DNA from 4 places in the Sphingomonas sp. PEI4 genome. Region 1 is predicted to be linked to each of the others. Evidence: predicted binding sites of a transcription regulator. Region 1 holds the regulator's gene; each other region holds the start of a gene.
The links. The regulator LexA, encoded in region 1, represses DNA repair genes until DNA is damaged. The targets are predictions, from matches to a motif close to GTTCCNCNCTTGTTCT.

Region 1 (7,420 bases):
TAGAAGATCGATGTCGTCCCGGTCGGCGCGAGCGTTAGCAGCACGCCGTTGCGGATACCGTAAGTGCGGATGTCCGCGACGAGGTCGACCGGCAGCTTGGTCAGGAACGGTGCGCGCGCGAATGCTTCGGTGTCGTAGGCAGGGAAGGTGCCACGCTCCCGTGCCAGCGCCACCGACGTCCGATAGGCCTCGATCGCGATCGCCTTGCCGATCTCCTCGACCAGCGTTGTCGCCGCGCGGCCATAGCGCACCCGCATCTGCTGCAGCAGATTGCCGAGGCCGGTATAGCCGAGACCGATGCGACGCTTGGCGAGCGCTTCGGCGCGCTGTTCCGGCGTCGGGAAGGGCGAGGTGTCGAGGACATTGTCCAGGAACCGCACGCCGACCTGCACTGCGCTACGCAGCCGGTCCCAGTCAACCGCCGCTTCGGGCGTGAACGGGTGCAGTACCATGTTGGCAAGGTTCACATGGCCGAGATCGCAGTCGCCATTGGGCGGCAGGGGCTGCTCGCCGCAGGGATTGGTCGCGGCGATCGTCTCGCAATAGTTGAGGTTGTTCAGCCGGTTGACGCGGTCGATGAAGATCACGCCGGGCTCGGCATAGTCATAGGTCGTGCGCGTGATCAGGTCGAACAGCTCGGCGGCGGGCAGCCGGCGATAGACGTACCACGGCCGCCCGTCCTTCTCGCCGACCGCGACATGCTCGCCGTCCGCGCGCGGCACGTGGAAGCCCAGGTCCCAGTCCGCGCCGGCCTCCAGTGCCGCCATGAAGTCGTCCGTCACGGTTACCGACACGTTGAAGTTCTTCAAGAAATCCTTGCGCGTCTTGGCGGAGATAAACGCCAACACGTCGGGGTGCCAGACCGGCAGCACGCCCATCATCGCGCCGCGCCGAGAGCCGCTCGACCGGATCGTGACGCACATCCCGTCCCACATCGCCATGAACGGGATCACGCCCGACGAGATCGATCCGGTCCGGCCGACGACCGCGCCGTCCGGGCGCAACGTACCGAAATCCATGCCGATGCCGCCGCCCTGCTGCTGCGTGAACGCTGCGACGTTCAGTGCCGGCATGATCCCGACACCGGGTAGGCCGGGTTCGCTGTCCATCGAATCCTGGATCGTCGGCGAGACGAAGCAGTTGATCCATGTCACGCGTTTGGTCGTGCCTGCGCCTGCGAAGATGCGTCCGCCCGGTACCCAGTCGCGGGCTTCGAGCGCGCCAAGCGCCTTGGCGGCCTGCGCCGCATCGTCGTTCGCATAGACGCCGCCGACGACTCGCGCGAACGTATCGGACGGCGTTGCCTCGCTACCGTGGCGGTATTTCTCGCGCCAGATATGGACGGTGACGGGCTGGTCGAGCGGGCCCATTGCGGTATCGGAAGTCATCGGGCGAACCTTAAGTCATTGTACGGGCCAGCGTTCGACATACCCAATCTCGGGACGGAAATGGCCTCTTCCAATCTATGGGTTTGAAATCCGGAAAGCGCAACATGCAGTGTGTGAAGCGGTACATTCATGCCATAGGTTGATGATTGCTCGGGCAGGCGCGTGGTGCGCATCGCGATGCTCCGATCGCGATGAAAGGTTCGATGCTATTTTTCCTGGCGTACCCAAAGCCCCCCTTTGGTTCGCTCTCGCGTGGGCATGACCGACAGGCCCCGAGCAGGCGAACTTGTCGAGCCTGTGTCTGGCGAACCGGGTGATGAAACTGGATTGAAGGATGCCTCGGCACGGTGAGGCATCAATCGCACATCCCTTCTTTTGCCAACGCCATTGGCGAACCGCTCTGCATGCTTCTTCAAGCACAAGGTATCACCCGCCTTAAGCGGCGGCCTTGGTGCTGTTCGCTAGACTTGCCGTCCGTGACTCTGACAGCGCCATCGTCAACACAATCCTCGGCATGGGCGACAACCGGGAAACGCGTAGCTCCATCAACCGGCGAATTGTCTGCTTTAGGCGCGCCACCTTGTACAACCCGCTTTTGCAGACGCAAAATCGCCGAGGTTCGTTACGGAATGAGCGCGACTGCAAACCGATCGTTAGACGGCGTTGCTCCGATCCAGAGGACGAGCATCTTAGTCGAGTGTCGATGCTACGCACTGATAACATCCCGCACTACCGGTTATGACGACTGGAGCAACGCTCCGGCCTTTGTCGGGGCCTACGCGAACGGCCGTCACTACCGGTCGCTTTGGCATCCACATCGGCTTTTCATCCGCCGCACCGCCTTGATGTCAAACGCGTCTCGATACCCGCTACTCAGTCGTAGCGGCGGAGAATGCCGGAGAGCTTGCCCTGCACGCGGACTTGGGCGGGGGCATAGCGTTGGGGGTCATAGGCGCGATTGGCAGGGTCGAGGCGTACCATGGCGCCTTCGCGGCGGAAGTATTTGAGCGTGGCTTCGCTGTCCTCGATCAAAGCGACGACGATCTCGCCATCACGAGCGGTCTCGGTACGGCGGATCAGGGCGTAGTCGCCGTCGAGGATGCCGGCCTCGACCATCGAGTCACCGGAGACTTCGAGCGCGTAATGCTCGCCCGTGCCGAGGAGCGCGGCGGGGACGGCGAGCATCGTGCTGCCTTCGAAGGCCTCGATCGGGACGCCGGCAGCGATGCGGCCGTGGAGAGGTATCTCCACGACGTCGTTCGCCGGGTGCGGTACGGCGGCGGACGCGGGTTTTACATTCGATGCCTTCGCCTGCGCCTTCTTTTCCGCACGCTCAGGCATCCGCAACACTTCGAGCGCGCGGGCGCGGTTCGGCAAGCGGCGGATGAAGTTGCGCTCCTCAAGCGCGCTGATCAGGCGATGGACGCCCGACTTCGATTTGAGGTCGAGCGCGTCCTTCATCTCCTCGAACGACGGCGAGACGCCGGTTTCGTTGAGGCGATCGTTGATGAAGCAGACGAGTTCGTGCTGCTTGCGCGTGAGCATGGCGGTTCTCCGTCCGGAACAGACGAGGAACTTCTATGGAACATAATTAACGCCGTCAAGCGTCCGTATCACGCGATAACGAGGATTTCCGCCGATTCGCCGGCCAATGCGATCGGAGCGCTGCCGGGGCGAACGATCAGACAGGTCGACCGGGCCAAGGTCAGCAGCATCGAGCTGTCCTGTATCGTGGACGCATAGGCCTTGCCGTCTTTGAGTTCGGCGCGGAGATAATCGGTGCGGGCGTTGTTCGCAGGCAGGTCTTCGCCGAGCAGCGCGTGCGTCGTCTGCGGTAGCGGATCGCGTGCGCCGGCCATGTGCGCGACGACGGGCTTGACGAACAAGATAGCGGTGACGAACGCCGAGACCGGGTTGCCGGGCAGGCCTAGCACCATCATTCCGCCGATCCGGCCGGCCATCATCGGCTTGCCGGGGCGAAGCGCGATGCGCCAGAAATCGATGGTACCGCCGGCCGCTTCGATCGCCGGGCGGACGAGGTCGTGATCGCCGACCGATGCACCGCCGGTGGTGACGAGCAGGTCGGCCTGGACGCTGGCGAAGGCGTTGCGCAGGACGTCGAGGTTGTCGGGGAGGATGCCGAGGTCGATGACGTCGACGGGCATGTCGGCCAGCATCGCGGCGAGCATGATGCCGTTCGATTCAGGGAGCGCGATGCCGTCGGTGATCGAGCCGGGGGGGACGAGTTCGTCGCCGGTCGCGGCAACTGCAACGCGCACGCGGCGGTTGACGGCGAGGCTGCCGTGCCCGCCGGTCGCTGCGACTGCGATGCGCGCGGGGCTGAGGCGGTCGCCGGCGGCGATCAGGCGAGTTCCGGTGGAGAAGTCGAGTCCCTTGCGGCGCGTGTTGCGGCCGAACGTCGTCGGGCCTTCGCCGGCGAGGATCAGGGCTTCGCCGTCCCGTTCGGCTTCTTCCTGGACCATCACCGTGTCGGAGCCTTCGGGCATCGCCGCGCCGGTGAAGATGCGGGTGGCTTCTCCAGCGGCGACCTGGCCGGCGAAGGGGCGACCGGCGGCGCTTTCGCCGATGACTTTCCAAGGGCCGGGGAGGTCGGCGTAACGGATCGCGTAGCCGTCCATTGCCGAGAGGTCGGCGGCGGGTTGGGTGCGGCGCGCGAGGATATCCTGCGCGGCCCACCGGCCTGCGGCGTCGCGCAAGCCGACGGTCTCGCTACCGACGCGGGGGGCCATTGTGAAGAGGCGGGTCTGGGCTTCGGCGACGGGGACTAGGGTCATGCTTTTAGCTCTGATATTGCGCGATGTTCCTGCCGGAAGTGCAGGAAGTTCACACGCTGGGAGACATTTCGGTGGGGGCGGTTCTGGCGATCGAGGTTTGGAACGGTCTCGTCCGGCAGAAGGTCCGGCAGGAGCGCGTTAGTTTGGGGCATGCCTGGCGCTTTGCCATGGGCTGGGGGTGTAGGACAAATGTTGTTGGCCCCGCAGACGCAACCTCTTCATCCTGACTTTCGCGAGGATGCCGGGCTGGGGTAACGGGCAACAGGTTGCGCTGCGATATGCTACTCGGTATCAAGCCGAGCATTCGCCCTGGACCCGGTGCAATTCCGGGTGGCTATTCCGGCCGCCGATCCGCCGGACAACGCAACGACGTCTTCAAAGTGAACCGCTCGCGCAATTGTGGCGGTTCGTGCGTCCTATGCGGATACATCCATGACATCTTCAGCAATCTCTCGTTACCGCACCGAATGGTTCAGCGGCCAAGCCGCCGCGCGCCGCGACGTTCTCGCCGGCATGGTCGGCACCTTCGCGCTTATCCCCGAGGTCATCGCCTTCTCGTTCGTGGCCGGCATCGATCCCGAAGTCGGCCTGTTCGCCTCGTTCGTGATCGGCATCGTCATTGCGTTTGCCGGCGGGCGGCCCGCGATGATCTCGGGCGCGGCAGGCTCGGTCGCGCTGGTCGCCGCCGCCCTCGTTCACGCGCACGGACTTCAGTATCTCCTGGTCGCGACGATGCTCGCAGGGCTGCTCCAGATCGCATTCGGGCTCGCCAAGCTCGACGTGCTGATGCGGTTCGTCTCGCGCTCGGTCCGCACCGGATTCGTCAATGCGCTCGCGATCCTGATCTTCTCTGCGCAGGTGCCGCAGATGGTCGGGATCAGCTGGCAGGCATATGCGATGATCGCGGGTGGCCTTGCGATCATCTATCTCGTCCCGCGCATATCGACCGCGGTTCCATCGCCGCTGATCTGCATCGTCGTGCTGACGGCAATCGCGATGTGGTTTCCGATGCCGCTAAAGATGGTTGGCGATCTCGGGCGGTTGCCATCGTCGTTGCCGTCGCTGGGGTTCCCCGACGTGCCGTTTACCTGGGAAACGCTACGGATCGTCGCGCCCTATGCGCTGGCGATGGCATCCGTGGGGCTGCTCGAGTCGATGATGACGGCCAGCGTGGTCGACGAACTGACTGAGACGACCAGCTCGAAAGCGCGCGAGTGCACCGGGCTTGGCCTCGCCAACATCGCCGCGGGCGCGTTCGGTGGCATCGCCGGTTGCGGCATGATCGGCCAGACCGTCGGCAACGTGCGCTATGGCGGTCGCGGGCGGCTGTCGACGATGGTGGCGGGCGTGTTCCTGCTGGTGGTGATGGTGCCGCTCAGGCCATGGGTTGCGCAGGTGCCGGTCGCGGCGCTGGTCGCGATCATGATCATGGTGTCGATCAGCACCTTCTCCTGGAGCTCGATCCGCGACGTGGTGCGCTATCCCAAGGTGTCGAGCGTGGTGATGGTCGCGACGGTCGTCGTCACGGTCGCGACGCATGACCTGTCGCTGGGCGTCGGCGTCGGGGTATTGCTGAGCGGGGTGTTCTTCGCCTGGAAGGTCGGTCGAGTGATGGACATCGCTACCGAACATGACGTCGCAAGCGACACGCGTATCTACCGGGTCCGTGGGCAGATATTCTTCGCGAGTGCCGATGTGTTCACCGAGAAATTCGACCTGCGCGACACGGCTCGCGTCATCCGGATCGACCTAGCCGGTGCGCATCTGTGGGACGTGACGGCAGTCGGTGCGCTTGAGGACGTGGTCGCCAAGCTGCGTCGCAACGGCAGGATCGTCGAAGTCATCGGGCTCAACCGCGCGAGCGAGAGGCTCGTCGATCGTCACGCGCCCGACGTATCGGATCCGGTCGGGGAATGACCTCCGGCCGGATCCGCTCACCTCACTGCTGAGGCGCGTCCTCGTTCTCGGTCGGCGCTTCGTCGCGCGTCACGCGTGACGTCATGCCGGTGGCGTCGGCATCGTCGAGCATCTGCTCGTCCGGCGCGATCGGCTTTTCCCGTGGCGGTTCGACGACAACCGGGGCAGGCGGTGGAGCCTCGACGGGAGCGGCTTCGACCGGAGCCGGCGCTGCCGCTTCGGATTCGGTCACACCAGCGTCTTCGACCATGTTTGTGTCGGTTGGCGGCTGCTCTGGCTCGGAGCGCGAGCAACCGGCCAACACCATGGCGGCGAGCAGGCCGCCGGCGATGGCGGTTCGGGTACGGATGGAGATCGTCATGGAAAATCCTCTCAGCGAGCGGCGATCGTCTGGCGCGCGGTGCGTGCCTCGATCTTGGAGGCGAGGATGCCGTCCCAGTCATAGGGATCGGCGCGGAAGTTCATCTGGCCGTTGCCGCTGGCAAACGCGGTCCAGTAGAGCAGGTAGACCGACACCGGCTTCACGAGGCGTGCGCGGACCGTGTCGCCCTTGGCCACCGCAGCGTCGACCATCTCTGGCGTCCAGGCCGGATCGCCCTTGAGCAACAGATCGGCAAGTTCGGCAGGCTTTTCAAGGCGTACGCAGCCATGGCTCGAAAGCCGACTGAAGCTTGCGAACTTCGCGCGGCTCGGCGTGTCGTGGAGATACACCGAATAGTCGTTCAGGAAATCGAACTTGAACCGGCCAAGCGCGCTCTGGTCGCCAGCCTGCTGCTGCAGCCGCTTGCCGTCGATCACCTTGAAGCCGTTGCGCCTCAGATAGCCTGGATTGGCCTTTTCCTTCGGCCACAGTTCCTTCGTCGCGATCGAAGTCGGCACGTTCCAGGGCGGGTTGATCACGATGCTGTGGATCGTCGACGACAGCATCGGCGTCTCGTCGCCCGGACGCCCGGTAACTGCGCGCATCGACTGCACGGGCGTATCTCCGTCGAACACGGTCAGCACCGCCGCGGCGATGTTCACCTGGATACGATCGCGCGGCAGATCCTGCGGCAGCCAGCGCCAGCGCTCCATGTTCGCCATGATCTGGCGCACACGGTCGGTCGCCGACACGTTGAGCGCAGCGAGTGTCTGCGTCGAGACGATGCCGCTGGGGTTCAGGCCATAGCGCCGTTGCGCGCGACGCACCGCGTCGACCAGCGCGGAATCGAACGTGTCGCCGCTGGTCGAGACGTCCTTGTCCTCGACCGCGAGACGCTTCCGCAGCGCGATCACCCGAGGGCCGGTCGCACCGATCGTGAAATCCGGGCCGGACGCGAG
Region 2 (7,420 bases), on a different replicon from region 1:
CAATTATAACCGGCGCGACGGCGACGACTGGAAGACCGACACGCTGTGGAACAGCGTCGTGTGCTTCTCCAATATCGGACCCCAAGTCGAAGCAGCCGGGAAGGGCGATCTGGTGCATGTCACCGGCCGGGTCCGCGAGAGCAACCACGGCGAAGGCAACGAGGTTTCCTACCGCACCGAGCTGATCGCCGACACCTTCTCGATCCTGACCAAGGCCGAAGCCGAGCATAGCTGATTGGGGGTCGGAAGCGGGTTGGCGGCACGGCTCCACCTCCGCCGCGTTGCGGTCGAGCCAGCGTGGCCGTTCCAACCCGGTCGGGTGACGATCCTCGCTTGGTTGCCACCCGGACGAAAGAGATCGTCGCGCCGCGCGCGGCCCACCTTCTCATGCCGACCATCCAGAGTGGAGGATGCCGCCTGTGCCTTCGGTGATATTTTCCGGAGGCTAAAGTGACCGAAACCGACCAACTTCACAGGACATGGCCGATGACGAGACTACCGCTCGATGCCGAAATCCGAGCCAAGAACATCGTCGAACAGCTCGGCGGGGTGTGGCGCGGCACTCGCGGCGAATGCCGCTGCCCTGCCCATGACGATGGCTCACCCAGCCTGTCCGTCCGCCTCGGCGATTCGGCGATCCTCTTCCACTGTTTTGCCGGCTGTACAGCGCTCGAGGTGCTGAAGGCGCTTCAGCGCCAAAAGCTCCATGACCGTTCTGCGGTGGCAATGCCGGAGGGAAAACCAAAGCGCGACATGGGCGCGCTCGCCCTGCGTCTCTGGAATGCCAGCGTGCCGGTCGCGGGCACGCTCGCCGAAGCCTATCTCGTCGCCCGCGGCCTCTCCGCGCCCTATCCCAACGCCTTGCGCTTCAACCCGGCGACCATATTCGGCTCTGGTGCCGACAGACGCGTAATGCCCGCGATGATCGCCGCAGTCGAAAACGACCTCGGACTGGTTGCCGTCCAGCGGACCTTCCTCGATCCTGTCGACGTGCTGCGCAAGCCCATCCCAAAGCCGAAGGTTGCGCTCGGACTGCTCGGCACAGCAGCGATCCGTCTTGCGCCTGCGACCGAAGAGCTGGGCCTTGCCGAAGGGATCGAGGACGCCCGATCGGCGACGCAATGGTTCGGGACGCCGACATGGGCGCTGGGCGGTGTCGAACGGCTAGCCTTCGTCGCGATCCCGGAGAAGGTCCGCCGGGTGATCGTTTACGGTGACCGAGGCCGCGCTGCCGAACGCCTGCTCGAAAAAGCACGCGATCACCTGACAGCGAACGGGCGCGAGCTCATCAGCCGCGTGCCCGAGGATCATGACGACTGGAACGACGCCTGGCGCGCGCACCAGCGAAGCGCATGAAACCGCAACTGCGGCAGCTGAATTACGCGGATCATGGGCGTGTCAGCCAAGCCGCATCAACTGGGAAGGGTAGGGGGCGACGAGCCCCTTCAGATCGTCCCATGGTGCCGATAGCCAGTGATCATAGTCGTCGTCGTGAAGGACCACCGGCATCGCCTTTGGATGGATCGGCGCGACGATCGCATTCGGCTCGGTGGTCAAGAACCCATAGGCATTCCCGCGCTCGGTCGGTCGCCAGATTCCGGCAAAGGCAAAAATCGGGCGGCTAGGCACGTCGAACCAGTGCAGCGGCTTCTTTCCGTCCTCGCCAGGCGCGATCCCGAACTCGGAGAACGCCGTCACCGGCACCAGGCAACGACGCCCCGGCGTCGTCAGCATCGACCGCCAGAAGCTCGAACTGAGATTGCGCACGTTGGTCACGTACTTGGTGAGCTTGACCGCTGGATCGCGCTTGCTCGGCACCTGTGTCGGTACACCCCACTCCATCCGCTCGATCTTCCGGTCGGCGCCGTCCTGGATGACCACTTGGCCGTAGAACGGCGTCTTCTTGCCCGTCGGAAAGATGTCGGGGACCGGATACGTCTCGTCGGGCTCGTAAGGCGGGCGGATGCCGAATGTCGCCGCGATCTCCGCCTGCTTCGCGGTCAGCCTGTATCGATTGCACATCCGAGCACCCTTTCGGTGCCGGCAAGCTCCGCCCGCCGGCACTCTGGCCTTAGAGCTTGTCCTTCAGACCCTTGGCGGGCGTGAACGAAACCTTCTTCGATGCAGCGATCGTCATCGCCTCGCCGGTCGACGGATTGCGGCCCTGGCGCTCAGGACGATCCTTGACCGAGAACTTGCCGAAGCCGGCGATCGAGACGTCTTCGCCTTTTGCGGCCGCGCTTGCGATCTGGTCAAACACGGCGGCGATTGCGGCCTTGGCCTCTGCCTCGCTCGTGCCTGTCGTCCCAGCGACGCCCTTCGCCAGTTCACCGATGTTCATGCTACTTACTCTCCCTAGTGGATCTGGCCGGACCTTAGCCGTGCCGAGCGCCGATACAATGATGCTGCTCGACGATGCGTACGTCGCGGGCGCCCGCTCGATGGTCCGCAAACTAGCTAATCATGACGTGGACGAGGTGTATCAGGCCGGGTGCGGGCAGGGGCCGATCGCCGAGCTGGCGGCCGAGCCGATGCAAAGCCGCAGGCTGGATTTCTAACGCGCGCTGCGCTCTCGCGTGACGCGCGGATCTTCATACAGGTCGCGGATCGCGCGCAGGCGAAAGACGTTCCACCAGCGCTGCCATCGATGCTCGGCCGCATCGTGGATCATATGGCAACGCTGGCAGAGCGCCGCGAGATTGCCGGGCATGCTGTTGCCTGGATCGTGATCGAGATGCGCACAAGCCAGCACGACATAAGTCGTTCGTACCGACGCCAGAATGAAGCCGCCCTTGAGCGCGATCCGCTTGCCACGGCCGGAGCGCCAACACACGGCATCGGCATCCCACCAGCGACCATCGCCAAGATGGGCGACCCGACGCATATGCGGCCTCGAGCAGTGCTCGCAGCGCGCGCCGGCCCGATCGAACCGGATCACGTCCGACAGCTGGCGCCAGTCGATCGGGTAAAGCCAGCGGTTTTCAGGGCGGATCGGCATCTCGATTCTATGAGTCAGCCGATGGCAGAACGAAAGCAAAATCTTCTTGGTTTGTTTTTGGTCTGTTGTGTAACCGTTCCACGCGGTGCGTACCGTCAGTTTTCGTGGCGACTGCCCGCGATCGTGCGCGGCGACACTGGCAACTCACTCGAGATCGCGCTGTAGACCTAGTATTCGTTACGACTCCGTACCGTCCGGCCCTCGGCTGCGGTCAAGCCCAAAGACTCGGTCCGGCAGACATAAATCCGTTGACCAAGCGTCGGCGGTAACGGAACATAAAGCGAACACGTGGAGTCTAACCACCATGTCAGCCGCCCTCGATTCGCTTCCCCAGAGCATCGCCCATCTGCGAAGCATTGCGATGCCGATCGCCGAATACCGGGTCCTGCCGTTCGGGGTGAGTGACCTCGACAATCGTCTGAACGGGGGAGGGCTCCGGGCTGGAGCACTGCACGAGGTCGCCGCACGGACCTGTTCGCTGGTCGACGATGCGGCTGCCACGCTGTTCCTTGCCGGTGTAGCCGCGCGAGAAGCGCGGAACACTCGTGCCCCGGTGCTTTGGGCAAGCTGCCGGAACGATCTCTACGCCCCCGGCTTGGCGCAAGCCGGCTTGTGCTCGGCGAACGTGATCTACGCCCAGCCCAAGGACGACGCCGCGCTTCTGGCGGTTGTCGAGGACGCGATCCGGGATGGTACGCCGGCAGCGGTCGTGGCCGAGGCGGCAAAGGTTTCGATGGTCGCCACGCGGCGCCTGCAGCTCGTCGCTGCTGAAGCCGACATTCCCGTACTGCTCCTGCGCCGCTGGCGGGGCCGATCGCAAGACCCGCTCGGCGAGCCCTCCGCTGCCTGGACGCGCTGGCGGGTCGCCAGCGCCCCGTCGCAGCGGCTCGCGGTTGCCGGGGTGGGACGCGCCCGTTGGTCGGTCGAGCTGGCGCGTCAACGCACTGGCGGGTCCTTCTCATTGATCGTGGAGGGGTGCGATGAGACGGGTTGTCTCGCTGTTCCTGCCGCACTTGGCCATCGAGCGGCTGAGACGGCTGGACCGGCACGCTACGCCGCGGCCTGAGCGGCCCGCGCTCCAGCTTCCGGTCGACGACGATCCGGGTGAATGCTCTGTCCCGAGGGGTGGCGGATGGCGGCCGGGTGCGCGCTGGGCGCGGGCGCAATCGCCTACCAAGGCCGAGGTTGCCGGGCAGATAGCCGCGCTTCCGGCGCATGCGAAGCCGCCCATGCGCGAACTCGGGCGGCGATCGGAAGCTGCGAGCCATCCGTACAAGGACCAGTCGGTCACGCGACCGGCCATGATCGTGACACGGCCCGCAACCGCTCACGCTCCGCTGGCGCTTGTCGGCAAGGTCGGGCGTCGTGAGGAAGTTGTGGCCGTCTGTGCCGCGGCGACCTCGCTCGGCATCCATGTCGGAATGGCCGCGACGCATGCCCGCGCGCTGGTGTCCGATCTCGACTTCCGGCCCGCCGAACCAGAGGCGGACGCAGTCCTGCTCGATCGCCTGGCGCTGCTTGCCGTTCGGCGTTGGTCGCCCATTGCGGCCGCGACGCCGACCGATGGCCTGTGGCTCGACCTCGCCGGCTGCGATCACCTCTACGGGGGAGAAGAGCGATTTTGCCGACGCCTGCGCGCCTTTTGCCAGCGTGCCGGGTTTACCGCGCGCGTTGCGGTCGCCGACACGCCCGGTGCCGCACACGCGCTCGCCCGGTACGGCCGGGAAGATCTGACGATCGTGCCGGCCGGTGGTACGGTCCGAGCGATATCATCGCTACCGATCGCTGCCTTGCGGCTGACCGGCACGGCGCTCAGCGCTGCCAAGCGGTTCGGCTTCGAGACTATCGCAGACCTTTTGCCGGTCGCGCGCGGCCCGCTCGCGCGGCGGCTGGGCCTGCCCGCCATCACCCGGCTTGATCAGGCGCTCGGTGGCGTAGCGGAGCCGATCACACCGCGCGAAGATGTCACCGTTCCAGCCGTCGAGCGCCGCTTGCTCGAGCCGATCGGCACGGCCGAGGCGATCGCGCAGGTGATGGAAGATCTGCTGGGCGATTTGGCCGAGGTACTGCAGGCGAGAGGGCTCGGTGCGCGATCGCTCCGACTGTCGGGGCTGTGCGTCGACGGGACGGAACAGGTGGTTGCCGTCGGGACATCGCGGCCGACACGCGAAGTTCCCCATCTCCTGCGACTGCTGAAGCTCAGGATCGAGCGCATTGATCCCGGACTGGGGCTTGAGCAGTTCCTGCTTGTGGCGCCGCATACCGAGCCGCTCGATGCAGTGGATCTCGGCGCAGTGCTAGCCGGCGAGGTTCTGGTGCGCGACCCCGCGCGCCTCGTCGATGTCGTCGCCGGCCGCATTGGCCCGAATGCCGTCTATCGGATCGCGCCGATCCCGAGCCATGTACCCGAGCGAGCGGTCGCGCGCGCCGACCCGGTCGAAATGCCGGCAGGGTGGCCGATATGGCAGCGACCTGTGCGTCTGTTCGCCAGACCGGAGCCATTGTGGGGCGTCATCGCGCTGCTGCCCGATCAACCGCCGCGGCGCTTCGAGTGGCGTGGCGAGGCGCACAAGGTCGTCGCCGGCGATGGCCCCGAGCGGATCCACGGCGAATGGTGGCGCCGCGACGCCGAGACCTGGGCGGTGCGGGACTATTACCGCGTCGAGGATGAAGCAGGCGGCCGTTTCTGGGTGTTCCGGCGCGGCGACGGCACCCATGATGATACCGGCGATCTCAGCTGGTGGATCCACGGCGTGTTCGCATGAGCGCGCCCTATGTCGAGCTTCAGGTGCTCACCCATTTCTCGCTGCTGCGCGGCGCGTCGAGCCCCGACGAGCTGTTCGCGGCGGCGGCACTGCTCGGGTATTCCGCGATTGGGATCAGCGACATCGGTACGGTGGCGGGCGTCGTGCGCGCCTGGGAGGCGCAAAAGGCGACCGGCGTCCGCTCGATCGCGGGTACGCGTGTCAATCTTTCCTGCGGGCGCCGCCTGATCCTCTATCCGACCGATCGCCCCGCCTGGTCACGGATCACGCGGCTCCTAACCGTCGGGAAGAAGCGGGCGGGGAAGGGGGGCTGCTTGCTGCACTGGCACGACCTTGAGCCATGGTCGGAGGGGATCATCGCTATCCTGCTACCGGACGAGGCGGATCAGGCGAACCTTGCGGCACTTGCCGACCTGAAGACGGTTTACGGCCGACGCGGGTACATGGCGCTGTTCCAGCGCCGGCGGCCGGACGACGCCGTCCGTATCGATGCGCTGGCTAGGCAGGCTGGCGGCGCCGGCGTCCGCGCGGTCGCAACCGGTGACGTCCTCTACCATGCGCCCGAAGCCCGCCTTCTGCAGGACGTGGTTACGGCCGTGCGCGAGAAGTGCACCGTTGATGAGCTCGGCTACCGCCGTGAGATCAACGCCGATCGCGCGCTCAAATCACCGGAGGAAATGGTCCGGCGCTTTCGTGATTATCCCGATGCGCTGCGCGCCAGCGTCGATATCGCCCGGGCCTGTAACTTTGATCTTGGTGAGCTGGCCTATCAATATCCCCACGAGCGGCTGATCGATGGCCTGAGTGCGCAGGACGCGCTGCAGAAGCTGGCGACCGAGGCGGTCGAGCGGATGTTCGATGGCAACGTGCCGGCTGCCTATACCGACCAGATCGGCCACGAGATGCGGTTGATCGGCGAGCTCGGTTACGCGCCCTATTTCCTGACCGTCTATGCGATCGTGCGCGAAGCACGCCGCCGCGGCATCCTGTGCCAAGGGCGTGGCTCGGCCGCGAACTCGTGCGTGTGCTTCGTGCTGGGGGTGACCTCGATCGATCCGATCAAGCACGAGCTTCTCTTCGAACGCTTCGTGTCGGGCGAGCGGCGCGAACCACCCGACATCGACGTCGACTTCGAGCATGAGCGCCGTGAAGAGATCATCCAGTGGATCTACGAGACCTACGGCCGTGACCGATCCGCGCTGACTGCGGTCGTCCAGCGCTACCGCGCTCGCGGTGCGGTGCGCGATGTTGGCAAGGCATTGGGGTTGCCCGAAGACCTGACGTCCTCGCTGGCGGGGCTGGTGTGGGGCTGGTCCGCCGAAGGCGTGGGTGAGAAGCAGGTCGAGGAACTCAACCTCGATATCGGCGATCGACGGCTGCGCTTGACCCTGGAACTGGCCCGCAAGTTGATCGGCGTGCCCCGCCACATGAGCCAGCACCCGGGCGGGTTCGTCCTGACGCATGATCGGCTCGACGATCTCGTGCCGATTGAGCCCGCCGCGATGGAAGATCGCCAGATCATCGAGTGGGACAAGGACGACATCGATGCGCTGAAGTTCATGAAGGTCGACGTGCTCGGCCTCGGAATGCTCGGCTGCATGAACCGCGCCTTCAACATGCTCGAGCAGGATAAGGGCATCCGCGTCGGCTTGGCCGA
Region 3 (7,420 bases), on a different replicon from region 1:
CCTGGCCGCACGATCGCCACCTGGATCACGAGGTCGTAGAAGCGCCGCGGTTTCATCCGTGGCAGCATCGACATCTGCGCGCGGCTCTCGATCTGGAAGGTGCCGAGCGTATCTGCCTTGGAGATCATGGCGTAGACGTCCGGGTCGTCGTCCTGCAGGTCCGCCAGCCCGACCCGCAGCCCCTTGTCCGCCTCAAGCATGTTGAAGGCGCGGTTCATGCAGCCGAGCATGCCCAGACCGAGAACGTCGACCTTCATGAATTTCAGCGCATCGATGTCGTCCTTATCCCACTCGATGATCTGGCGGTCTTCCATCGCGGCTGGTTCGATTGGCACCAGGTCATCAAGACGGTCATGGGTGAGGACGAACCCACCCGGGTGCTGGGACATGTGCCGCGGCACACCAATCAGCTTTCGTGCAAGCTCGAGCGTCAGACGGAGCCGTCGATCGCCAATGTCGAGGTTGAGCTCTTCGACTTGCTTCTCGCCTACGCCGTCGGCCGACCAGCCCCAGACGAGCCCTGCCAGTGACGAGGTAAGATCCTCCGGCAGACCAAGCACCTTGCCGACGTCACGCACTGCACCCCGCGCGCGGTAGCGCGTCACGACGGCCGTCAGCGCGGAGTGGTTGCGACCGTAGGTCTCGTAGATCCACTGGATGATCTCTTCGCGGCGCTCATGCTCGAAGTCGACGTCGATGTCGGGAGGCTCGCGGCGCTCCCCCGACACGAACCGTTCGAACAGCAGCTCATGTTTGATCGGGTCGATCGAGGTCACGCCAAGCACGAAACATACGCACGAGTTGGCAGCCGATCCGCGCCCCTGACACAGAATCCCGCGCCGGCGTGCTTCCCGCACGATCGCGTAGACAGTCAAAAAGTACGGCGCGTAGCCAAGCTCGCCAATTAGCCGCATTTCGTGCGTTATCTGGTCCGTATAAGGCTGCGGCACGTCGCCATCGAACATCCGCTCGACCGCTTCTGTGGCGAGCTTCTGGAGCGCTTCCTGGGCCGTCAGACCGTCGATCAGCTTCTCATGCGGGTACTGATACTGAAGCTCGCCAAGATTGAAGGTGCAGATCCGCGCGATGTCGACGCTGGCCTGTAACGCGTCGGGGTAGGCGCGGAAACGCCTGACCATCTCATCGGGGGATTTCAGCGCGCGATCGGCGTTCACCTCACGCCGATAGCCAAGCTCGTCGACGGTGCATTTCTCGCGCACCGCGGCCACCACGTCCTGCAGCAGCCGTGCTTCAGGCGCATGATACAGCACGTCGCCGGTTACGACCGCGCGCACTGCCGCTCCGCCAGCCTGTCGGGCCAGCGCATCGATGCGGACCGCGTCGCCCGGCCGACGCCGTTGGAACAGCGCCATGTAGCCCCGACGGCCGTAGATCGCCTTGAGGTCCTTCAGCGCAGCGAGGTTCTCTTCGTCCGCCTCGTGCGGAAGCAGAATGGCGATGACGCCTTCAGACCATGGCTCGAGGTCGTGCCAGTGCAGCAGGCAACCGCCCTTTCCCGCCCGCTTCTTGCCGACGGTCAGCAATCGGGTGATCCGCGACCAGGCCGGACGGTCCGTTGGGTAAAGCAGCAAGCGACGGCCGCATGAAAGATCGATGCGCGTACCCGCGATCGAGCGGACGCCAGTGGCTTTTTGCGCCTCCCATGCGCGCACAACACCGGCGACCGTGCCGATGTCGCTGACGCCGATCGCCGGGTAGCCAAGCACGGCAGCGGCCGCGAACAGCTCCTCTGGACTGGACGCCCCGCGGAGCAGCGAGAAGTGTGTCAGCACCTGAAGCTCGACATAGTGGGTCATCCAAAGACCCCGTGCATCCACCAGGACAGGTCGCCGGTGTCGTCCTCAAAACCGTCGCCACGACGGAAGACCCAGTAGCGACCGCCAGTCTCGTCCTCGACGCGGTAATAGTCGCGGACCGCCCATACTTCCGCGTCACGCCGCCACCATTCGCCATGAACGCGTTCGGGACCGTCGCCGCCAACCACCTTGTACGTCGTGCCGCGCCACTCAAAGCGCCGCGGAGGTTGGTCGGGCATCAGGGCGATCACGCGATGCAGTGGCTCTGGATGCGCGAAGAGACGGATCGGCCGCTTCCACTCTGGCCATGTTCCCGGCAGCTCGTTGGGATCGGATTTGACCACGGCCCGCTCCGGGACATGGCTTTCGACGGGAGCGATGCGGAAGACCGAGTGCATCCCGATTCTGCCTGCGATCAGGTCGACCAGGCGTGCGGGGTCGCGCACCAGCGTTTCACCAGCGAGGACGGCGCCGAGATCAACCGCGTCGAGCGGCTCCGTGTGCGGCGCCACCATTTGAAACTGCTCGAGGCCCATGCCGGGATCGATCCGCTCGATCCGCAGCTTCAACAGCCTCAGAAGGTGAGAGACCTCCCGTGTCGGCCGGGATGTGCCGACCGCGACGATTTGCTCGGTGCCATCGACGCGCATTCCCGTCAGGCGGAGCGAGCGTGCGCCAACGCCTTTCGCCCGCAGCAGCACGACAAGATCGCCCAAGAGGTCACCCATGACCTGTTCGATCGCCTCGGCCGTGCTGATCGGCTCCAGTAACCGGCGTTCGACCGCCGGGACCTCGATGTCCTCTCGCGGGGTGATTGGCTCTGCGACACCGCCCAGGGCTTGATCGAGGCGTGTGATGGTCGGCAGCCCGAGCCGGCGCGCGAGGGGTCCGCGCGCGACTGGCAGGAGATCTGAGATCCGTTCGAATCCGAATTTGCGCGCCGCGGTCAACGCCGTGGGCGTCAGGCGCAGCGATGCGATCGGCAACGGGCTGAGTGCCTCGACCGTGCCGTGCGGCTCGACGCGCGTAAGATCGGCTTTTCCAAAACGGGCCAGCGCGTGGGCGGCCCCCGGCGTATCGGCGACCGCGACGCGCGCGGTGAAGCCTGCACGACGACAAAAGGCGAGCAGACGACGGCAAAACCGCTCTTCTCCGCCATGGAGGTGATCGCAGCCGGCGAGATCAATCCAAAGGCCATCAGCCGGGGTGACAGCCGCGATCGGCGACCAGCGCCGTACCGCCAACAGAGCGAGGCGATCGAGGAGTGCTGCATCGGCTTCCGGCTCAAACGGACGGAAGTCGAGATCTGACACCAGCGCGCGGGCGTGGGTGGCGGCCATACCGGGATGGATGCCGAGCGACTGCGCACCGGTGCAGGCAGCGACCACCTCTTCGCGCCGGCCGACCTTGCCAACGAGAGCGAGCGGCGCGTGCTGGACCGGGGGCATAACTGGCGTGGCGAGCCGCAATGCAGGCGCGTGCGCCTTGTACGGGTGGCTCGCCGCTTCCGATCGCCTGCCAAGCTCCCGCATTGGCGGCTTCGCGTGGACAGGAAGCGACGCGATCTGCGCCTCAACCTCTTCGCGCGACTGCGCACTGGTTCTCGCCCAGCGGGCGCCAGGCCGCCAACCGCCGCCCCGCGGCACCGAACAGGCACCAGGATCGTCGTCGACCGGCAGTTGCAGGGCGGGCCGCTCAGGCGGCCGCGTAGCGGGCCGTTCCAACCGTCTCAGCCGCTCTATGGCTAAGTTCGGCAGGAACAGCGAGACGACCCGTCTCATCGCTGCCCTCCACAATTAGGGAAAAGCCCTCACCGCCGCGTTGCCGCGCCAGTTCGACCGTCCATCTCGCTCTTCCTACGCCCGCGACCTCCAGCCGCGCCGAAGGCGCGGAGCCGATCCGCCAGCGCGTCCACGCGGCGGACGGTTCGGCGAAGGGATCCTGGTCACGGCCGCGGCGACGACGCAGCAGCAGTACCGGCATGTCGGCTTCAGCTGCGACCAGCTGCAGGCGACGCGTTGCAACCATCGAGACCTTGCTTGCTTCCGCGACGATCGCCGACGGCGTGCCGTCGCGCACCGCGTCCTCGATCACAGCCAGCAACGCGGCATCGTCAGGAGGGTGCGCGTAGATCACGCTTGCTGACGCAAGACCAGCCTGAGCCAGTCCCGGCGCATAGACGTTTGGCCTACAGCTCGCCCACAGAACCGGCCCGCCGGCAATTGCCGCTTCGCGCGCCGCGATCCCGGCTAGAAACAGCGTGGTGGCTGCATCATCAACCAATGCTCCGCTTTGTGCCGTTGCCTCATGAAGCGCGCCGGCACGCAGACCCCCAGCCCCAAGTCGGCCGTCGAGCTCCTCAATGCCGAAAGGCAGCACACGGTAATCCGTGACCGGCGTGGCGATCGTCCGGAGATGCGCTATGCTTGGCGCGAAGGAATCGAGGGCGGAGGACATCGTGTTCTAAGACTCTACTCGTTCCCTTTATGTTCCGTTAATGCGGACAGTTGGTCAAGCGCCGATCGTCTCAGCTCATCGTTTCGGAATGGAACGCACGCGATACGAACCGGCAACAGACGGTGAAATTCCGCTTTCCAAGACCGGTCGCGTGACTCATAGAAATGCGATGCCGATCCGCGCCGAGAACCGCTGGCTCTACCCGATCGACTGGCAGCAGCTGTCAGGCACGATCCGGTTCGACCGTGCCGGCAGGCGCTGCGAGCAATGCCGTCGGCCGCACCTTCGCCGCGTCGCTCATCTTTGTGATGGACGCTGGTGGGACGCTGATACGTCGTGCTGGCGATCGGACCAAGGCAAGCGGGTTTCGATGAAGGGGGGCTTCGCACTGGCGAGGGTGCGGACGACCTATGTCGTTCTGGCGTGCGCGCATCTCGATCATGACCCGAGCAACAGTGCGCCGGCAAACCTCAAAGCGCTCTGCCAGCGCTGCCACATGATCCACGATGCAGCTGAACATCGCTGGCAGCGCTGGTGGAATTCCTTTCGCCTGCGGGCGTTGCGGGACCTGTATGAGGATCCCCGCATCACCCGCGAGCGACACGCCGCCTCTTAAAGATCGATGTTGCGCGTCTTCATGGCCTGAGCCGCTAGATCAGCGATCGGCCCTACCCCGCCGACCGCCTCATAGACCTCGGTGACGTCGTGGTTCTCGAGCTTGTCGAGCATCAGCGCAACCGCCTTTGCATTCGCCTCGTCCAGCACGGTCTTTGTCTCGTCGCTTGCCATGGGTAAGGGTCCTGCTCGTTTATAAGGAGCATGAGTAGCATGAACATCAGCGAGCTGGCCAAAGGTGTTGCGACGTCGACTGGGTCTAGCGAGGCCGACGCAAAGAAGGCGATCTCGGCCGTTTTTGATCAGATTGCGGACGCCGCTGCAAAGGGCGAGGAAGTCTCTATCCCAGGGTTCGGCAAGTTTGCCGTGAAGGATCGCCCTGAGCGGGACGGACGCAACCCGTCGACCGGTGAAGCTATCAAGATCGCAGCGTCCAAGAAGGTTGCGTTCACGGCCGCCAAGGGTCTCAAGGACAAGCTCTGACGAACATGCGCCGGCGATCGTTCGCTGGCGCCGACAGGAGGCGCGGATGTGCAATCGGTATAGGTTGACGGCGAAGCAGGCCGACGTGGCTGCTACGTTCGGTATCCGCCCTCCCTATGAGGCCGACGAAACCTTCCCGGTCGGCGACATATTCCCAACTGGCAAGAAGACGCCGTTCTATGGGGCCGTTATCGTGCAGGACGGTGACGATCGCCGGATTGAGCGCATGGAATGGGGCGTGCCCACGCAGATTCCGAGCAAGCGCGATCCCGCGACGAAGCTCACAAAATATGTCACCAACGTCAGGAATTTGTCGTCCAGCTTCTGGCGGTCGATGCTCATTACGCCAGCACGGCGCTGCCTCGTCCCGGTTACTTCATTTTCCGAATACGGCGTCCAACCTGGCGAGGACGGCAAGAAGCCGCTGCATTGGTTCGACGTACCAAGTCGGCCGGTTTTTGCATTCGCCGGTATTTGGAGGCCAACTGAGCGCGGGAACGCATACGGTTTTCTAACTACGGAGCCGAATTCAGTCGTGGCACCAGTTCATCCGAAAGCGATGCCGGTGATCCTCCATGACGAAGACTATCAACGCTGGCTGACTGGGGATTGGGATGATTTACGTGATGTCGTCTCCCCATACCCATCTCAGTTAATGAAGGTCGACTGATTGGCGTCCTTCGGCTCGAGAAGCGATCAGGGATGGTCATACCCTCCGGCGATGCTTAGTCGATCTCCTCGATTTGACGGAGCAGAGCATCGAACGAAACGCGTGAGCGTGTCCGTGCGACCTCCCCTCCGCCAGCGTATCTGCTCACCCCCTTGCGGCGGTAACACAGGCGGCGTGACACGGGCTGCATAGTCCGAGGTTGGGTGGGGCTGCCGGATTTTGCTTGCGCCGTTGCGCGCTTGCTGATTCAGAATCCTCATGAACGTCGAAGCCGTCCGAGCGCTTTCGCATGATGAGCTGGTCGCGCTGGTGCTGGCGCAGGCGGAAGTTATTTCGCTTCAGGCCGCGCGAATTGCGGAGTTAAGCGCCCTGGTAGAGACTCAGGCGGCATCCATCACGCGCCTTGAGAGGCGTGTGGCCGAGCTGGAGGACAAGCTGGGCAAGCCGCCGAAGACGCCGGACAATTCCTCGATACCGCCGAGCGCCGGACAAAAGCCAAACCTGCCCGAGCGCCAGCGCAAAGACCGCAAGGGTCGCCCCGGTGTCACCCGCGCGCTGGCTGCCGATCCCGACCAGGTGGTCGAGGCCCTTGCCACGCAGTGCCCGAACTGCGCCGCGGCGTTGAGCCAGGACGACCAGCGCAAGGTTCATGCCTATGATCATATCGAGATCCCGCCGATCAAGCCGGTGACGACGCGCGTCCATCTGCATAGCGGAGTATGCCCGTGTTGCGAGGCCACCTTCACTGCACCTGTACCCGAAGGGATGGAGCCGGGCTCACCCTTTGGCCCCGGCATCCAGGCACTGCTGATCCATCTCCACGTCACGCAAGCGATCAGCTTCGAGCGTCTCAAGGAGATCATGAAGACGGTCTTCGGTCTCGACATCAGCGAAGGTGCGGTCGCCAATATCCTCCAGCGCGCGCTCAAGCCGATGCTGGAGGCGGCCGAGGAGATCGGCGAGGAAGTCCGCCGGGCCGAGGTGATCGCTTCCGACGAGACGTCGGCACGGGTCTGCGGGCGCAAGCACTGGCAGTGGGTCATGCACACCACTACCGCGATCTATCACATCATCGCCGACACCCGCGCCGCGCGGATCATCACCGACTTCCTGGGCGGGGCCAGGCCCAAGGTCTGGGTAGCGGACCGCTACGGTGCGCAGAACGGCCATGGCGAGCAGCGCCAGGTCTGCCTGGCGCACCTGCTACGCGACGCACAATATGCCATCGACAGCGGCGACATGATGTTCGCACCGGGCTTCAAGGCTTTGCTCAAGCGGGCCTGCAACATCGGCAAACGACGAGACCGGCTCAAGAATACAACGCTTGCCCAGTATCTCGCCCGGCTGGAGCGACAACTGACCGGCCTGATGAAGCTCG
Region 4 (7,420 bases), on a different replicon from region 1:
CCCTCGAACACCATCGCCAGCGTGTCGGGTTCGAGCCGGGCATATGGGCGCTCGCCGCCATTGATGTTGAGAAGCACACCCGGGACAAGCTTCTCGCGCAGTCGTTGGCCCGGCCCGGAGCCTCGTCGGATCGCCGGATCGTGACGAAGCATCGCAGCGGCCGTGAACTGATAGGGAAAGACGTAGCGATACCATCCAGCGGGAACATCGCCGGCAGGCGCTTCTTCCCTGGGCTCCCGATTGAGCCAAGCCCTGACCGGAGCTTCGCACGGGGCCGGCAACGCTTCTAACAGCCGGCGCCGGAAGGTTTCCGGGTCACAATGGCGCTCTTGTTTCTTGAGAGCGCTAGTCATGTCGTGCCAGTCCCGAAAACCGCCACCGCGGGCCACGGCGTGCTGCGACTTGCGCAATGGATACGCAAAACCGCTGGTTTTCATAATTCTATCGAGCGAATTGGCGCGCTGTTTTGCACCGTCGATTGTCGAATACATACGCATCTCCTTCTCGGCCAGACAGAGACGCGCTGCTCGTCTCCAACGGCCGGATCAGGGTGCGGACGCAGGAGCATTCAAAACTCGTTGGACCATGAGATCCTTCGCCAAGGCAGCGGCCGTGCCAACGGTGGTGACACGGCTAACAGGTAGGATCATCCATCCAGGCCGGCAAGGGCTATGTCGCGATCGGTATCTCCCCGATCCGTGTTGTCCAGGCCGGGCTCTTCTGTGATCGCTTGGTATCGAACGATCGCGCCCCGCATCCTTGTGCGGCAAGGATGACGGTGTTTCGCCCGAACCGGTCGTTGAGCCCGTCCATCGCGGCTAGCAGTGCCGGTGCCTTTGGGTCCGGCACTGCGAAGAGGTCAGTCTGCCCCTGCCCTTCCGGCGTCAGATCCTCCAGCAGCACTCCGCATTTCGTATAGACGCCTCCCGGCTGAAACATCGCCTCCATCATCTTCGCTGCGATCCCAATGATGACGCGGGGATCGTTGATTGGGGGAGATAGCCGCGCCGATCGCGACGCCGATGGTGGGTTGGCACGGTATCGAGACCCATGCGCGAACGCGATCAATTGGCTCGCCGCCAGCCCTTGCGCTCGTATCTTTTCGGCCGCTCGCGCAGCGCGCCGCGCCATCGCCTCGCGCAGCTCGTCGAGCGCGGTGACAGGCTCGGATCGAACAGGCGCTCCGCGCTAACATAGAAGTTGGAGACGTCGACGATCGCCCACGACATACCGTCTAGCGCCGGTAGTCGCGGACGCCTGTCCGCACGACGCTCCATATTTCCACGCCTTCGGCCGACGTCGGTTCGTAGCATTGCTGGCTGTTACGGGCCTCGTGGAATGCGCCGCCGCGTCGCTCGACGAGCTGGCGGCAAACGAAGCTACCATCGACGATCGCTATCACAATATGCCCTTGTGCAGGGCGGGTGTCGCGATCGACCACGACTACATCGTTATCGTAGATCCCGGCCTCGATCATGCTGCTGCCGCTGATGCGGAACACGAAGCTCGCGGCCAGATCGAGCCTCAACAGCTCTATCAGGCTTATCGCGTCGTCCTGCCAATCTTGGGCAGGGCTTGGAAAGCCGGCGCCCGCAGCGCCGACGATCCGTAGAAGAATCCCCGTCGGCACCTCGGCGATCGGCACCGGCTGCATCAGTGGCAGCATAGTGATTCCCTTCGCGCCCCTTGTAGCGCCCGATGGAACGGAAAGGGAACACGCAGATGCTCCGTCTGGCTCATTGTGTTGAAGCACGCGCCGTCCGGAAAACGGTCGTATTCTGGACACCGTATAGACGCTGGACGCAGCGAACACCGTCCCAGCGCTTTGGCGCTGGCGACCGTCCACCTTTCAGTCTAGGTATCAGCGTCTAGATAACGTCGGGTGAACTCGAATGCTGGACAATGACAGCGCGGCGATCAAGAAGGCAGGCCCGATGCGGGTGGGCTACGCGCGTGTGTCGACCGACGACCAGAACCTAGCAGGGCAATTGGACGAGCTGCGCGCCAGCGGATGCGCCGATATCTATTCGGAGCATGGCAGCGGCAAGAAGGACGACCGGCCCGAGTTGGCGAACGCGCTGCGCACGTTACGCACTGGCGATACGCTGGTGGTGACGCGGCTCGATCGGCTCGGCCGCAACCTGCCCCACCTGATCGCTACGGTGAATGCCCTCGCCAAGCGCGGCGTCGGCTTTGAAAGCCTTGCCGAACGGCTCGACACCACCAGCGCCGGGGGCGAGCTGATTTTTCATATCTTCGCCAGCATGGCGCAATTCGAGCGCCGGCTTAACAGCGAGCGGACCAGGGCCGGGTTGAAGGCCGCTCGCGCGAGAGGCCGCAATGGCGGCCGTCCCCCGATCCTGTCACTCTCGCAACTGCGCCAGGCCAAGCGGCTGCTGGACGATCCAGAGGTGACGGCCCGCGAGGTCGCGCACACATTCGGCGTCAGCCGGTCGACGCTCTACAACAACCTCGCCCGCCTCGACATGCCCGCCGGCGAGCGCGTCACATGAGTTTATCCGCGAAAGCACGAATCCTAGCCCCTAGGGCGGCGTCGACAAGGACGGCCCCACAGGCCCGCCCTCTGTCTTCGTGCTTTCCCGGATCAATTCCCCGAGCTGGATTCGTGCTTTTGCGGATCAATGCAAAGGGGGCGAGAATGGAACCGCGTCATTGGCGCCATGATGGAGACGAGGCCGATGCCGCCAACCCAAGCTGATCTTTTCGCCCTCGACAGCCCGCTTATGAGCGAAGTGCGAGGCGAGCGATCCTTGATGGCGTTCCCGTTCTTCGCACTCAGCAAGGGCAAGTGGACCAAAACGCTTTCCTACAAGACCGACAGCGTTTCGATAGAGATCGTGCCTACGGCAAAGGGCGTTGCGACGATCTATGACAAGGAGATCGTCCTTTACATCGCCAGCTTGATGGTTGCGAAGCTCGAAGCTGGCGGCGAAGTCTCGCAGGACTTCTATTTTACCGCGCATGACCTGTTCACCGTGACGGGCAACAATCCTTCCGCGCGATCCTATACTCGCCTCTCGCAAGCGCTTGAACGGCTTCAGGGTACGCAGATCAAGACCGACATTGAGGCAGGTGGCGAAGGCGAGGAGGGGTATTTCTCGTGGCTTTCCGAGGCGAAACTTTATTACACGAAGAACGGTGACCGCCCAGGAGAGAAGCGTCTGAAAGCGGTCCGGGTGCGCCTGTGCGATTGGCTCTTTCGGGCGATCCTGCGCGACCGGCAGGTTCTCGACTATGCACCCGCCTATTTCCGGCTCGGTCCAGTCGAGCGCCGCCTATATGAAATCGCCCGTTCGGCTTGCGTCGATGGCGCTTACGAATTGAGCCTCGACGACTTACGTCTCCAGCTCGGCTATCAAAACTCTCTCGCCCATTTTCGCCATGCTTTGAAGGCGATATTAGAGGCCGATGCCATACCGGACTACCGGGTAATACTGTGCGACGCCCCGCCCAGCGGCGCGAAGACAGCGCCTCGACCCGGTAGAAAGACCGGATACTGCCAAGTCGTGATCGAACCGAAAGTCATGAAGCTAGCGAGCGCATCCGCGCTCGCCTGATTCGCGGCAGGGGGGCAGCGCGCGGGTCGATTGATCCGCGAAAGCACGAATCCAAAACCCTCATTGATCCGCGAAAGCACGAATCCCAGCGGCATTGATCCGGGATAGCACGAACGATTTTCGGCATTGATCCGGGATAGCACGAACCGCCAGCGCTTCCGCGTCGCCGTTTAATTCTGCAAAATCCTCTCGACCGGCAGCACGTCGGCAAGATCGAGGAAAGAGCGGCTGTGACCACATAAACGAATGCCCGGCACGAAGGCCGGGCACCCTGGAACGTGATGAGCGATGCTTGGCGGCATCGATCAGGTCGTAAGACACCTCTCTCATACCCGTTCCCGAGCCTCGGTTCAAGGGAGCGCGCTTCGCGCCACGCTCTAGTTTTGCCTGGTCCCAGCCCCGAAAGGGGACGAAAGATGGGAGCTGTTTCAATCGCGCGCGCGAGTTTCATGGCGCTCGAAAGGGTGACGAACGAGCGGGCCAGGTCGCGATCGGGCGCCCCGAACCCGACGCGCGCTCACGTCCATCCTCACAGCCGGAAAGCCGGCACGTTCGAGGACGACTTCTTCTACACCTATGCGAAGGGCGAGACGGACCGGCTCTATCGCAACGCCGTCGAGCTGCTGAAGCGTAAGAACGCGATCAGGCGCCTTGCCCGCGCCGAGGCCCGTCAGCTCACCGAGGCCGAACGCCTCGTCACGCTGATTACGCCCGCGGCCGTGCGGGTGTTCGAGCAGCTAACGCAGCTCGCCCGCACATGCGCCGGCAAGGTGTTCCCGACATGGGAATGGATCGAGACGCACACGGGGTTGTCGCGCGCGAGCGTCGGGCGCGGCCTCAAGATCCTCGCCAGTATGGGGATGCTCGACAGGCAGCGGCGATGCGTCCCGGTCGAACCAACCCCCGATCGCCCAAAGGCGCGCTATGAGCAGACGTCAAACGTCTACCGGATGCGCTTCCCGAACAGCCTTGTCCCTTTCCTTCCGCGATGCTTCCGTCCGTCTCCCCTGCCCGATGACGTGGTGCAGCGGGAAGCCGACCGTATCGAGGAGATCGAAGCGATGCGCCTATGGCGCTCCCCCCGCCAAGTCGCGGCCGAGGATATTGATGACGCCGGCCTGCGCAGCATCATGATCCGCCTCGCTATCGGCATCGAGGAACGAGAGTCTCAAAAAAATGGTCAACCGCTCCATGATTCATCTATTCTATGTTCAGATGGAGTTGGCCTAGTCGGCCAACGCTCTGGCGCCTGACGGCGAGAAGCGCCTAGACCAACCCAAAACCCACGCAATAACCGGTAATACCAAGCCGAAGCGTCGGACGCGCCTACGGCGCGGTGCTCCCGAGGGGAGCATGCGACTTCTGTTGCGCTCAAATGGTTGAGCTGATGCCCGGTCGAACCGTTTTTCGTCCTTGAGCGCCGCCGTAGCGCCAAGCCCCAAGCGAGGGCGGCGCGATTGTCGTCGGCATCCTTCCCTTTCCACGTGGTCGACTCCCAATTTCCCCGCGGCCGAGCCGAGCTTGCGCCGATCGTTACCTGATACCGAGATCCTTGCGCCTGCCGACAACGCACCGATCGCGACGGCCCAGGCCGAGTCCTTCGTCTGGCTATTCCTATGTCGATGGGAAAATGGGCGCTCGCCGCCTTCTACGATCAAGAGAATAACCGGCTTCGCCTACGGTTTCCGCTTCGCGGACCCTCCGTTTTTTCTCTTGATCGCGGCGCCTTCGCTCCCCTTCAAATCCCATCAGGAATTAGCCTGATCGATCGAAGGACAGGACCATGCAGAACATCGCGGAGTTTCGGATCATCGGCCGGGTCGGCAAGATCACCGAGCATGACAAGGTGACGAAGGTCAGCGTCGCCGCCAACTACAACCGCCAGGAGAATGGCGAGTGGGTGACGGACACGCACTGGAACGAGGTGACGGTGTTCGGCAAACTGATCGAGCGCGCCGGCAAGTCGCAGAAGGGCGATTTGGTGCATATCACTGGCCGGGTCCGGCAGAACTCCTACGACGCGGCCGAGGGCAAGCGCTACACCGTCGAGCTGATCGCCGACGGTGTAGCTATCCTCGCCAAGGGTTCGGAGGACCGCGACTAATCGCGGTCGGGGCCGCCTACCGGCGGCCCTTCCCGCCTTCGCAATTCCAGCTCGACGGCCTCGCGCAGCAAGTCAGCCTGACTCTCGCCTGGCCGCAGGACGGATTTGATGCGACCAAGCGTTCCTTTCGGAAAGCGCGCGAGCGTTTGGTCCTCCATTGGAGGGCGACCGACTGACCGGATATTGCTAGACGTCATCCAATGCCCTAGTAATTACCGATACCGCATATTGACGGCATTAGCGGTATCGTATATTACAGGATGCGCCTTTCATCAAGGCGACGGAGGCAAAGGCCATGTTGGGAAATCTGCTGGTAGTCGGGCTCTTCGTCCTAATCGTGTGGGCCATCGCTAAGGGCGGCTCCGGCTACAACGGCGCGCGCACGTGGAGCGGCGACACCCCGGACGAGGAAGGCCGTCGCAATACGCGGACGGACTCCAACTATCAGGGGCATGACCGCTGGACCGACAACCGCTCCGATCGCGGCTGGTAGAGCGTGCAGACTATCGCCATCAACGTCGAGAAGGGCGGCGCCGGTAAGACGATGATCGCCTGCCATGTGGCATGGCATCTTGCCGACGCCGGCCACCGCGTCCTGTTCCTCGACCTCGACCGCCAGTGCAACGCGACCGATGCGCTCGCCGACTTCGAGAGCCTTGGGAGCTGCAAGCCGCTGTTCGAGCCGGGCTACACACCGCCCGCCACATTCCCGCGTCTCGCGATCTACTCGAACCGCATGGGCGGCGAATATGACGCGAACTATCCGCCCGCGCTGTCCAACCTGAACGCCAACTTCCCGGTGCTCGATAGCCTCTTCGATTATTGCGTCATCGACACGCCGCCCTCGTGGTCGTGGATCAATTATGCGGCCCTGTTGGTGTGCAACCACCTGATCGTCCCCGTCGAGCTGGGGCCGTTCGGCCCCGCATCGACGAAGCAGGTTTCGGACTCGATCCAGACCGTAAACGCTAAGCGCCGCACGCCCATCCACATGGTCGGGTTGATCCCCAACCGCGTGCGCGCCAACGATCGGCATCAGATGGACATGCTCGCCGCGATCAAGAGCAAGACCGGCCGCAATCTGTTTTCGACCTACCTTCCCGAGCGCGCGCATTACAGCCAGGCCATCCAAGAGCATGTGCCGGTGTGGCGGTTCGACAAGGACGTGCGCACCTCTCTTCCGCCAATGCGCGCGTTCCTCGAGGAAGCGATGACCCGCATCGGGAGCAAGGTATGACCGACTTCTCCGGCTTTGACGTTTTCAGCGAGAAGGCGGCCGTAGCGGACGCCGATCGCGTCCAGCTTCTTGATCCCGAGCTGCTGTATCCCGATCCCGAGAACGTCCGCAGCGAGATCGACCCGGCCAAAATCGACGAGATGGCCGAGACGATCAAGGAGCGCGGCCAGCTTCAGCCGATCACCGTCGCACCTAGGGATGCCGACGGGCGCTATCGGATCAAGTTCGGAGAGCGGCGCTGGCGCGCCTGCCACAAGCTCGGCGTGCAGGTCCGCGCGATCGTCGACAAGACCGACGACATTGAGCAGGTGCGCATCGACCAGTTCATCGAGAACGATCAGCGCGAGGATCTGTCGACGGCCGACATGATCCGGTTCGTCACCGGGCAGGTTGCGAAAGGACGGTCCCTCGCCGAGCTGGCGCGCGCGACGGGGCGCAACCGCACGTTGCTGACCCGCTATCAAGGTCTCGCCAAGGCGCCAGATTATATCACCGCGCTCT

Region 2: AC1MLZ_RS22635 (ImuA family protein) is a predicted target of LexA. The motif match lies at 3,269-3,284, and genes of this name have one in related genera.
Region 3: AC1MLZ_RS23445 (ImuA family protein) is a predicted target of LexA. The motif match lies at 4,295-4,310, and genes of this name have one in related genera.
Region 4: AC1MLZ_RS24860 (LexA family protein) is a predicted target of LexA. The motif match lies at 1,701-1,716, and genes of this name have one in related genera.

Annotation. Positions count from the first base shown of each region.
Region 1 covers NZ_CM155258.1:563,081-570,500, reverse strand. Annotated here, with positions in the region: gene AC1MLZ_RS02470 (adenosylcobalamin-dependent ribonucleoside-diphosphate reductase) at 1-1,388, opposite strand, end outside; gene lexA (transcriptional repressor LexA) at 2,262-2,933, opposite strand; gene AC1MLZ_RS02460 (molybdopterin molybdotransferase MoeA) at 3,002-4,183, opposite strand; sul1 at 4,492-4,547, shown strand; gene AC1MLZ_RS02455 (SulP family inorganic anion transporter) at 4,616-6,100, shown strand; gene AC1MLZ_RS02450 (hypothetical protein) at 6,123-6,461, opposite strand; gene AC1MLZ_RS02445 (L,D-transpeptidase family protein) at 6,473-7,420, opposite strand, start outside.
Region 2 covers NZ_JBWXPI010000004.1:64,440-71,859, forward strand. Annotated here, with positions in the region: gene AC1MLZ_RS22605 (single-stranded DNA-binding protein) at 1-235, shown strand, start outside; gene AC1MLZ_RS22610 (DUF7146 domain-containing protein) at 487-1,356, shown strand; gene AC1MLZ_RS22615 (SOS response-associated peptidase) at 1,399-2,022, opposite strand; gene AC1MLZ_RS22620 (HU family DNA-binding protein) at 2,072-2,341, opposite strand; gene AC1MLZ_RS22625 (hypothetical protein) at 2,400-2,558, shown strand; gene AC1MLZ_RS22630 (hypothetical protein) at 2,555-2,998, opposite strand; gene AC1MLZ_RS22635 (ImuA family protein) at 3,303-4,064, shown strand; gene AC1MLZ_RS22640 (Y-family DNA polymerase) at 3,979-5,763, shown strand; gene AC1MLZ_RS22645 (error-prone DNA polymerase) at 5,760-7,420, shown strand, end outside.
Region 3 covers NZ_JBWXPI010000005.1:38,742-46,161, reverse strand. Annotated here, with positions in the region: gene AC1MLZ_RS23455 (error-prone DNA polymerase) at 1-1,817, opposite strand, end outside; gene AC1MLZ_RS23450 (Y-family DNA polymerase) at 1,814-3,265, opposite strand; gene AC1MLZ_RS23445 (ImuA family protein) at 3,513-4,274, opposite strand; gene AC1MLZ_RS23440 (hypothetical protein) at 4,444-4,890, shown strand; gene AC1MLZ_RS23435 (hypothetical protein) at 4,887-5,063, opposite strand; gene AC1MLZ_RS23430 (HU family DNA-binding protein) at 5,103-5,372, shown strand; gene AC1MLZ_RS23425 (SOS response-associated peptidase) at 5,419-6,042, shown strand; gene tnpC (IS66 family transposase) at 6,301-7,420, shown strand, end outside.
Region 4 covers NZ_JBWXPI010000007.1:16,888-24,307, forward strand. Annotated here, with positions in the region: gene AC1MLZ_RS24845 (hypothetical protein) at 1-491, opposite strand, end outside; gene AC1MLZ_RS24850 (DUF4113 domain-containing protein) at 670-1,131, opposite strand; gene AC1MLZ_RS24855 (hypothetical protein) at 1,065-1,229, opposite strand; gene AC1MLZ_RS24860 (LexA family protein) at 1,235-1,654, opposite strand; gene AC1MLZ_RS24865 (recombinase family protein) at 1,893-2,513, shown strand; gene AC1MLZ_RS24870 (replication initiator protein A) at 2,700-3,578, shown strand; gene AC1MLZ_RS24875 (RNA replicase) at 3,860-4,831, shown strand; gene AC1MLZ_RS24880 (single-stranded DNA-binding protein) at 5,362-5,682, shown strand; gene AC1MLZ_RS24885 (hypothetical protein) at 5,978-6,175, shown strand; gene AC1MLZ_RS24890 (ParA family protein) at 6,179-6,919, shown strand; gene AC1MLZ_RS24895 (ParB/RepB/Spo0J family partition protein) at 6,916-7,420, shown strand, end outside.